DNA from 2 places in the Thermosinus thermophiluss DSM 23256 genome. Region 1 is predicted to be linked to the other one. Evidence: riboswitches for the same ligand, from Rfam matches in the RefSeq annotation. Region 1 holds a riboswitch; the other holds the start of a gene.
What was found. Region 1 has a riboswitch for cobalamin ahead of BLQ99_RS00410 (ABC transporter substrate-binding protein). Riboswitches for the same ligand answer to the same signal wherever they lie in the genome.
Positions count from the first base shown of each region.

Region 2: linked by a shared signal. The riboswitch ahead of BLQ99_RS08990 (TIM barrel protein) and the one ahead of BLQ99_RS00410 (ABC transporter substrate-binding protein) in region 1 are both predicted to bind cobalamin.

Region 1 is NZ_FNBU01000001.1:83,618-87,829, reverse strand. It holds gene BLQ99_RS00425 (hypothetical protein) at 1-727, shown strand, start outside; gene BLQ99_RS00420 (DUF1657 domain-containing protein) at 821-1,027, shown strand; gene BLQ99_RS00415 (acyl-CoA dehydratase activase-related protein) at 1,099-2,010, shown strand; cobalamin riboswitch at 2,356-2,539, shown strand; gene BLQ99_RS00410 (ABC transporter substrate-binding protein) at 2,637-3,560, shown strand; gene BLQ99_RS00405 (FecCD family ABC transporter permease) at 3,557-4,212, shown strand, end outside.
Region 2 is NZ_FNBU01000013.1:42,132-46,343, reverse strand. It holds gene BLQ99_RS09000 (ExbD/TolR family protein) at 1-281, opposite strand, end outside; gene BLQ99_RS08995 (MotA/TolQ/ExbB proton channel family protein) at 278-901, opposite strand; gene BLQ99_RS08990 (TIM barrel protein) at 889-1,878, opposite strand; cobalamin riboswitch at 2,023-2,200, opposite strand; gene BLQ99_RS08985 (epoxyqueuosine reductase) at 2,371-3,144, shown strand; gene glmS (glutamine--fructose-6-phosphate transaminase (isomerizing)) at 3,212-4,212, opposite strand, start outside.

The DNA.
Region 1 (4,212 bases):
TGCGCCGCAGGTTAATCGTTTGGACATTTTAAAAAACATCACGCTGGCCGTAAAGACGCTTAAAGCCCTTGATGCTATTACCAGCGCCAAGAATTATTACGGAGCGCGCTCAGATTTTCCGGACAAGCTGATTGCCATCTGCAACAACGCGGCGCGGCACTTTACCGGCTGCCTGAGTTTCAGCGATATAAGCTACAAACAAAGCGCCGTGCTTGACTTGGTGCAGGCCGTTGGGCAGTCTGCCAGGCAGCCGGTCAGAATTGGCCTAGTTGGCGAGTTTTATGTCTTGCTTGAACCATATGTAAACCATGCCATTGAAGATGAATTGATAAAACAGGGGGTAGAGGTTAAACGGTTTGTCTATACCGGCGATTGGGTGTTTTTAAATACCATGCTGCAGGCGCTGGGCTTGCATAATGAAGAGAAGGCCTATCTAAACAAGGCGCGGCCTTATCTCAACTATCATGTCGGCGGTGAAGGGTTAAGAACGGTCGGTGGCGCTTTATGGTGCGCCAAGAACGGGTACGACGGCATAATCCATATCTACCCGTTTGGGTGTATGCCCGAGGTGGTTGCCGAGTACGCGCTGAAAAACATCGCGCGGGACTATGACTTGCCGCTGCTCACGCTCAGTATTGATGAACACGCGAGCGACGTCGGCATTATTACCCGCCTGGAGGCGTTTGTCGACTGCATTAAACGGAAGAAACAAAAATGGAAAAATTAACCGATAGCGACCATATTTTCCATTTATAAATGCGTGCGGCCGGTAAAAAATATTAATGTAGCGCTCAACATTTTATGATTGGAGGCTAACATTATGACCGTAAAAAAAGATTTGGAGAAAGCCATTGCTGCCGCGGAAGCCGCTAAAGGTACGTACGCACAGTTTGCTACGGCTACTGACGATCAAAGCGCTAAGACAATGTTTGAGCAAATGTCTCAAGACATGAACCGGCACATCGCGCAACTCAACAGCCGCCTTAGTTCTACTGCCGAGAACAAACTAAAAAACCAAGAACAATAACCGCGAGGGAGGTAGCCGAACTACCTCCCTTTTAATGGCAGGCAACTTTTTCTTGGTAAAGGATGAATAATATGGTCGATAATGTCGGGATCCCCCAGGCGCTGCTATACCATGATTTTGGCAGCTTATGGACTGCTTTTTTTCAGAATATGGGAGTTCAAGTTACGGTATCCGGCGAAACCAACAAACGCATGCTGGATCAAGGTACGTCGCTCGCGATTGACGAATCCTGCCTGCCGCTTAAGGTGTATCTGGGGCATGTTGCTTCTTTATTGGATAAATGCAGCCATATTTTTGTTCCGCGTATTGTCCGGTACCACCGCCATTTTTATTTCTGCGCCAAATTTGCCGGACTGCCCGATATAGTCAGAAATACGTTTAGCCTATCCCCCGAACGGTTGATAGCTCCCAATATCGAAACCAAGTCGCTGGCCGGGCAATTTCAGGCCGTCTATGCCGCTTGCCAGGCGATGGGACGTTCCCCGCTGGCCGGAAATTTGGCGTACAGCCGGTCGTTGAAATCCTGGCGGGCCCCGGCGCCATCGCCCAATCAACCACCCCGGCCCCGCATCGCCGTCATCGGGCATAATTACCTGCTGAAGGACGCCTTGTTTTGTAAAGACATAATCGGTACGCTGACCGCCCAGGGGGCCGCGATTGTTACTCCGGATAACATCGCAAGCAAAGTCCTCTATGATGAAGCTAAAGTCTTTGCGCCGGACATCTACTGGCAATTATCGGCCAAGATCGCCGGAGCGGCCCGTTATTTTTGCCGTCAAGGCGATATTACGGGCATTGTTATGGTGTCGAGCTTTGGCTGCGGTCCGGATTCGCTTATCAATGAGTACCTGGAACATCATGTTTTCCGGAAAAGCGATAAACCGTATATTTTCATCAATATTGACGAGCATACCGGTAGCGCCGGGATCATTACGCGGGTAGAAGCCTTTTGGGATTTAGCGAATCGAAGATTAAAACCTTAACGAGGAGGAAGCATTATGCCGAAAAACTATATCAGATACGCCGGCGCAGTTACCTCTAACCACGCGGACAATGTCATCAGGCCGCAAGAATGACAAGCCAAATTTTTTATTGACCTTGTTAGTAATCGGTGGTATATTTTTTCTGAAACACCACAAAACAGGAAAGTCGATATTTAACCACAGAGATAATCATGCCAATAAATTGGCATCACAAGCCAGGAAAACCAGGATTGAACCGCGGAGCGCACGGAGAGTGCGATATACATCGCACTTGAGGTTTTAATTAATTTTAATAAAATTTTATCTCCGCGTCCTCTGCGGTTCCTAAACTCTACGGTTCCTAAACTTAAAATGTCAGGGACAGGTGCCCTTCGGGGCTTAATAGGGAAGTCCGGTGTAAAGCCGGCGCGGTCCCGCCACTGTAATGGGGAGCAGACCCAAGAATATGCCACTGGGACGAAGAGTCCTGGGAAGGTTTGGGCGAGCGATGAGCCAGAGCCAGGAGAACTGCCTGTCTGCCAATCACCGCTGGTACCCACGAGCGATGGGGAGGGGATTAGCTGTAGCGTTCTTCTTCCCGGCTGTTTAGCCGGGCTTTTTATTGAAGATTATTAGGGGGAAACGCCATGCGCAAACTCCTATACTGGTCGGTTTATTTTGTAATGTCCCTGTTTATTTTGATCATGCTGCTGCCTGTCCAGGAGAGCAAGACTTCTACCCGCGGCCAGCTGCAGGACTTTTTGGGACGAAGTATTGACATACCGGAAACTAAGCCCCTGCGCATTGTTTCTTTGGCCCCCTCCATTACTGAGATTCTCTTTGCCGTGGGAGCCGGCGACAGGGTGGTTGGCGTTACTACTTACTGCGACTTTCCGGAACAAGCCAAAAAGCTGCCCAAAGTCGGCGGTTTTCAAAGCCCCGATATTGAGACGATCGTCATGATGCGCCCCGACCTTGTCTTGGCCAGCGGTCAAATGCACTACCAGACCATTCGGGCGCTGGAAAAGGCGGGTATTCGCGTTGCGGCCATCGAACCCCAGACCATGGAGGAAGTCTTAAAGGCGATCCGCCTGATCGGCAGTCTTGTCCATGAAGAAGCGAACGGGGAAAAGCTGGCCGGCGAACTGGCGCAAAAGCTTCAAAACATCCGGACTTTACATGCAGGTAGCGATAAACGGCGGGTCTTTGTGGAAATATGGGACGTACCGCTGCTCACGGTTGGGGCGAAATCCTATATCCATGACGTCATCGTCCAGGCCGGGGGCGTCAATGTGGCCGGCGCCAGGCAGGTTGACTACCTTTCTTCTGATTTTGAGACTTTGTATGCCTACAACCCTGACACTTATCTGGTGGTGCGGCACGGCGTCTACGGGAAGAAGACGGAGGTCTTTACGAAGTTTCAGCTAAATGACATTCAGGCTGTACGTGAAAACCGCATTTTTTACGTTTCCGACGACTTTTTGGCGCGGCCCGGACCGCGCAGTTTCGCCGCCCTTGAAGAGGTTGCGGCAATTCTTCATTCCTCTACGAAAAGTGGCAGTGAACGATGAAACAATTCCGTAGCACCCAATCAATAGTCCTGTTATTATCGGCAGTCGTCCTCATCGGTACGGCTGTTGCCGCGCTGTCCATCGGCTCGGCGGACATTGCGCCCGGTGAGATTGCGGCTATCGTCGTGCAGCGGTTGCTGCCCGTAGAAATCGGCCCGGAACTGCCGCCGGTGCATAGCAAGATCGTGTGGGAAATCCGGTGGCCGCGGCTGGCCTTGGCTATGCTGATCGGCAGCAGTTTGGCCGTTTCCGGGGCTTGTTATCAAGCCTTGTTTAAAAATCCCCTGGCCGATCCGTTTATCCTGGGGGTTTCATCCGGAGCGGCGTTAGGCGCTGCTGTGGCCATTGTGCTTGGCCACACCGCGTTTGTAAGTTTCTATGCCTTTGCCGGCGGGGCGGTCACGATATTTATCGTATACATCCTTGGCGGCGGTGACAGGGCGGAGCTTAGTTCCAACCGGTTGCTTTTGGCCGGCGTTGCCCTGGGGTCGCTACTCAATGCGTTGCTCAGCTCCATCATGGCTCTTCATACCAAGCAGCTGGGGCCGATTTTGTTCTGGCTGTTGGGCAGCCTTGGCAATCCGCCGGAAAACCTGACGCTAATGGCGGCGCTTATTGCCATTGGCCTGGCAGGGATCATGCTGTTTGCCCG
Region 2 (4,212 bases), on a different contig from region 1:
GACCGTTCAAGCTCGGCCTGTATCCGGGCGCCCAAAAGCGCCAGCGGGACTTCTTCCCGCTCAAAGAAAATCGTACCCTGGGCGGTAACCGTGATGGCTACCTGTTTCTGCATATCGGCCTGAGCCGCTGCCGCCCGCGGCAAAGCAACCGGAATGGTCTTCTGCTCAACCATATATAACGTGCTCATCATGAAAAACACCAGTAAAAAGAAGATAATATCAATCATTGGTATTATCATGAGTTTGGGCTGCCGTTCAAGGCGCAAATTCCTCAGCTTCATCCTACTTTCCTCCGCCCCGCCGCATCCAGTAAGCAGGTAAATGCCATCTCCATGCCGGTAATGATTCGGTCCAGGCGCTGCGCGAAATAGCTGTGGGCCACCAGCGCCATGACGGCTACGCATAGTCCGGCCGCAGTCGCAACTAATGCTTCGCCTACCCCGCCGGTAATCGCGTGAGGCTGTCCGGATCTGATGGCCATAATGCTAAAAGAGTTTATCATGCCAATAACGGTGCCCAAAAGCCCTAGCAGCGGCGCCAACGTAACGATGGTTTCCAAGTAGCTGAGCCGGTCCCGCAAACGGGCAGTTGCCAATGCGGCCGCACCTTCCAGTGCGTTCTGGAGAAGCGCCGGGTCAAGAACGCCCTTTTGCAATACTTTCAAAATAATTCTGGGCGTTATTCCGCTCGTTTTTTCGCATAAAGCCATGGCCTCCTGCCATTGGTCCTCGCCTAACTTTTTCTCCAGGAGAGCAAGAAACTCATCGCTTGTTTCAGCGGTACGATAATACTGCCAGCGTTCAATAACTATTGCTATTACCATAATGGAGCAAGCCAATAAAGGATACATAACCAATCCGCCTTTTTGAAAAAGAGCGGCTATTTGGCCTAACAATTCCATGATACTTCACCTCGTGCCAAAATATTCCCCTGCAGCGCCGCCTGCTGGGTGCTTATGTACTGAGACAATTCAGCGCGACAGCGAAACGTAAATTCGTGCACCAAATACCGGGGTTGTATATAATCAACGATCCTATGTACATCAGGGTGTTCAAACGGGCGATGCTGGTCAATTTGCAGAATGTGAGCCATAATCCGGTTTTTGTCAAAGGAACCGTCTGCTGTTTTTATCGTCCGGAGTACATATTTGCCTGACAGTGAAGAGTGCAAATGAATGCCTTGGATAGCTTCTTTTAGTTCGCCAAGCTTTTTAAGCGTTGCCAAGATATAATTAATCCCCTCCTGCTGGGTGCGTAGTGCCGTGTTGGTATTCATCAAATGTCCCGTATCCAACATAAACCCTTTATAGGGATGATTCACCTTTTCCAGTAAACGGGCGGCCAGCTTCGCGTCGCACAAGGTAAGACCAGGCCACCAAAGGTTTTCAAATAAGATCGTGATATTGCTTTTTATACCGTCCATGACGGCGTTAACCAATTCAATCGTCCCATTAATTACCTGCTCATCGCTGTAGCCAAAGTCGTAGGTAAAAAGTTCCCCAAACCGGGCGTTGCTTACATGCAAAACGGCATACTCGGCTCCTGTGGCAATAGCTTTTTGGATTTCCGCCCGGTAGTTTTCGACCAGTATCGCGCGGTCTGCTCCGCCGTAATGCTTCACGATGTTCGCTTCATTACCGAATTGCAATACTAACTGCTGCCTGTCGCCCAGCCAAAAGTCCAGCCAGTTAGACCAATAACGCAGATGGACCCCTTTAATTAGGTGCCGTGGAACTATCCGTTCTTCCCATGGCTGGTCAATCAATAGTTCCAGTCCTGCTAGATCATGCTCATGCAAAAAATTATGCAAAATTTTGCCGTCACGGTCAAAAGTGCGTAGATCGTCCTCGTATGTAGACAAATTACATAGCTGTATCAATAGTTTATCCCCCATAACCGCCACAGGGCATAAGCCTGAAAAGCCGCCAACTTCCTAACAATAAATCCCGGCCCATGACAGCCGGGATAAGAACGCATTATGTACTAGCGCTAGATAATCCCCTCCCCATCGCTCGTGGGTCATGCGGTGATTGTCAGTTAGGCAGTTCTCCTGGCTCTGGCTCATAGCTACCCCAACCTTCCCAAGGCCTGGCCTCAGTGGTATAATTTGGTTCGCTCCCCATTACAGTGGCGGGACCGCGCCGGTCTTGCACCGGTCTTCCCTATTAAGCCCTACGGGCACCTAACCCGCTTATTCAGTTTTAACTCCTGCGATTATTTTATCATCTTGGGTTTACGGCGTCAAATCGCTTCCCGGTTATTTATTATTATCACCAATTACTTTGGGGGCAAATTTACGATACAATTCGTACACTTATACATTATAATGTAATTAGGATTGACTAACCTATTACTAATAACGAGGTGAATCATGCTGCTTTTGGAGGATATCGCCAAAGAGGTTAATCGTTTTGCCTTGGAAAGTCCCCTGAATGTAGTAGAACCGCTCGGCGGCCTGCGGATCTTTGATTCGCCACTGATCGGCATCGCCGCTGCCGACGACCCGCTATTCGCAGAATTAAAAAAAGAAACCGTCATCGGGCCCCACCATCTCTTACCGCGCGAGTGGCTTCCCGCCGCGAAAACGGTAATTTCCTATTTCCTGCCCTTCACCGCGGCGGTACGCATCGCCAACCGCAGTAAAGGGCTTCCGGCCACCGAATGGCTATACGGCCGGATCGAGGGCGAACTCTTCAATGAAGCACTGCGGCAATTTCTCGTGAACTGGGTAAAGGATATGGGCGGGCAGGCGGTTGCTCCGGCCCTGGACGCGCGGTATCAGGTAATAAATAAGCGCAGCAACTGGTCGGAGCGGCACGTGGCCTATATTGCCGGACTTGGGACCTTAAGCCTGAACTGTTCGCTCATCACCGCCCGCGGCTCGGCCGGCCGGGTCGGCAGCATCGTCACCAGCCTGGAACTTGAGCCAACCGTGCGGCCTTATCGGGAAATTTATGAATACTGCACCCGTTGCGGCGTGTGTATCCGCCGCTGCCCGCCTGTGGCTATTGACGAGAACGGCAAAAACCACCAAATTTGTTCCGAATACTTGGATAACGAAATCAAACCACGCTACGCCCCCCGTTACGGCTGCGGCAAATGCCAGACCGCCGTCCCCTGCGAAGACCGGATCCCCGGCCGCTAAACCTCACTCCCTATCGGTCATATCAGAGAAACAGCCCGACATTATGCTGTCGGGCTGCCTTTTTTGGCTATTCCACCGTCACGCTTTTGGCCAGGTTGCGCGGTTTATCCACGTCGGCGCCGCGGGTAACGGCAGCGTAGTAGGCCAACAGCTGGAGGGGGATGACGGCAAGAATAGGCGCAAGGTATTTATCGGTAGCCGGGATGAAAATGGTATGGTCAACGTATTTTTTAATTTCTTCGTCGCCCTTCATGGCAATACCGATGACCACGGCGTCCCGCGCCTTGACTTCTTTAATGTTGCTCAGCATTTTTTCATAAACGTCATGCTGGGTGGCCAGGGCGATGACCGGCACGCCCTCGATGATCAGGGCCAAGGTGCCGTGTTTGAGTTCACCCGCAGCATAGGCCTCGGCGTGAATATAGGAGATTTCCTTCAATTTGAGCGAACCTTCGAGGGCGACGGCATAATCGAGGGAGCGGCCAATGAAGAAAACGTCTTCGTTGAAGCCGTACTGCTGGGCAAAGGTCTTGATCGGTTCCACGTCTTCGAGCAGCTCATGGGCCTGGCCGGGCAGGGCGCGCAGACCCTTGATGAGCTCCTGAATGCGTTCGGGCGGCAGCGTTCCCTTGAGTTCTGCCAGATAAAGGGCCAGCATGAACACGCTTATCAATTGGGTTGTATAGGCCTTGGTCGAGGCAACGGCGATTTCCGGACCGGCCCAAGTATAGATTACCTGATCGGCCTCCCGGGCAATCGACGAGCCGACCACATTGGTAATGGCAAGGGTACGGGCGCCCAGCCGCTTGGCTTCTTTGAGAGCGGCCAGGGTGTCGCTCGTTTCCCCTGACTGGCTGATAACGATCGCCAGGGTGTGTTCGTCCGTCAGCGGCGACCGGTAGCGGAACTCGGAGGCAATATCGACCTCAACGGGAATGCGGGCAAGCTGCTCCAGATAGTACTTGCCTACAATCCCGGCGTGGAAGGCCGTGCCGCAAGCAGTAATGACGATCTTTTTAATATTGGCCACATCTTCCTTGGTCCACTTGAGTTCGTCGAAAACAACGC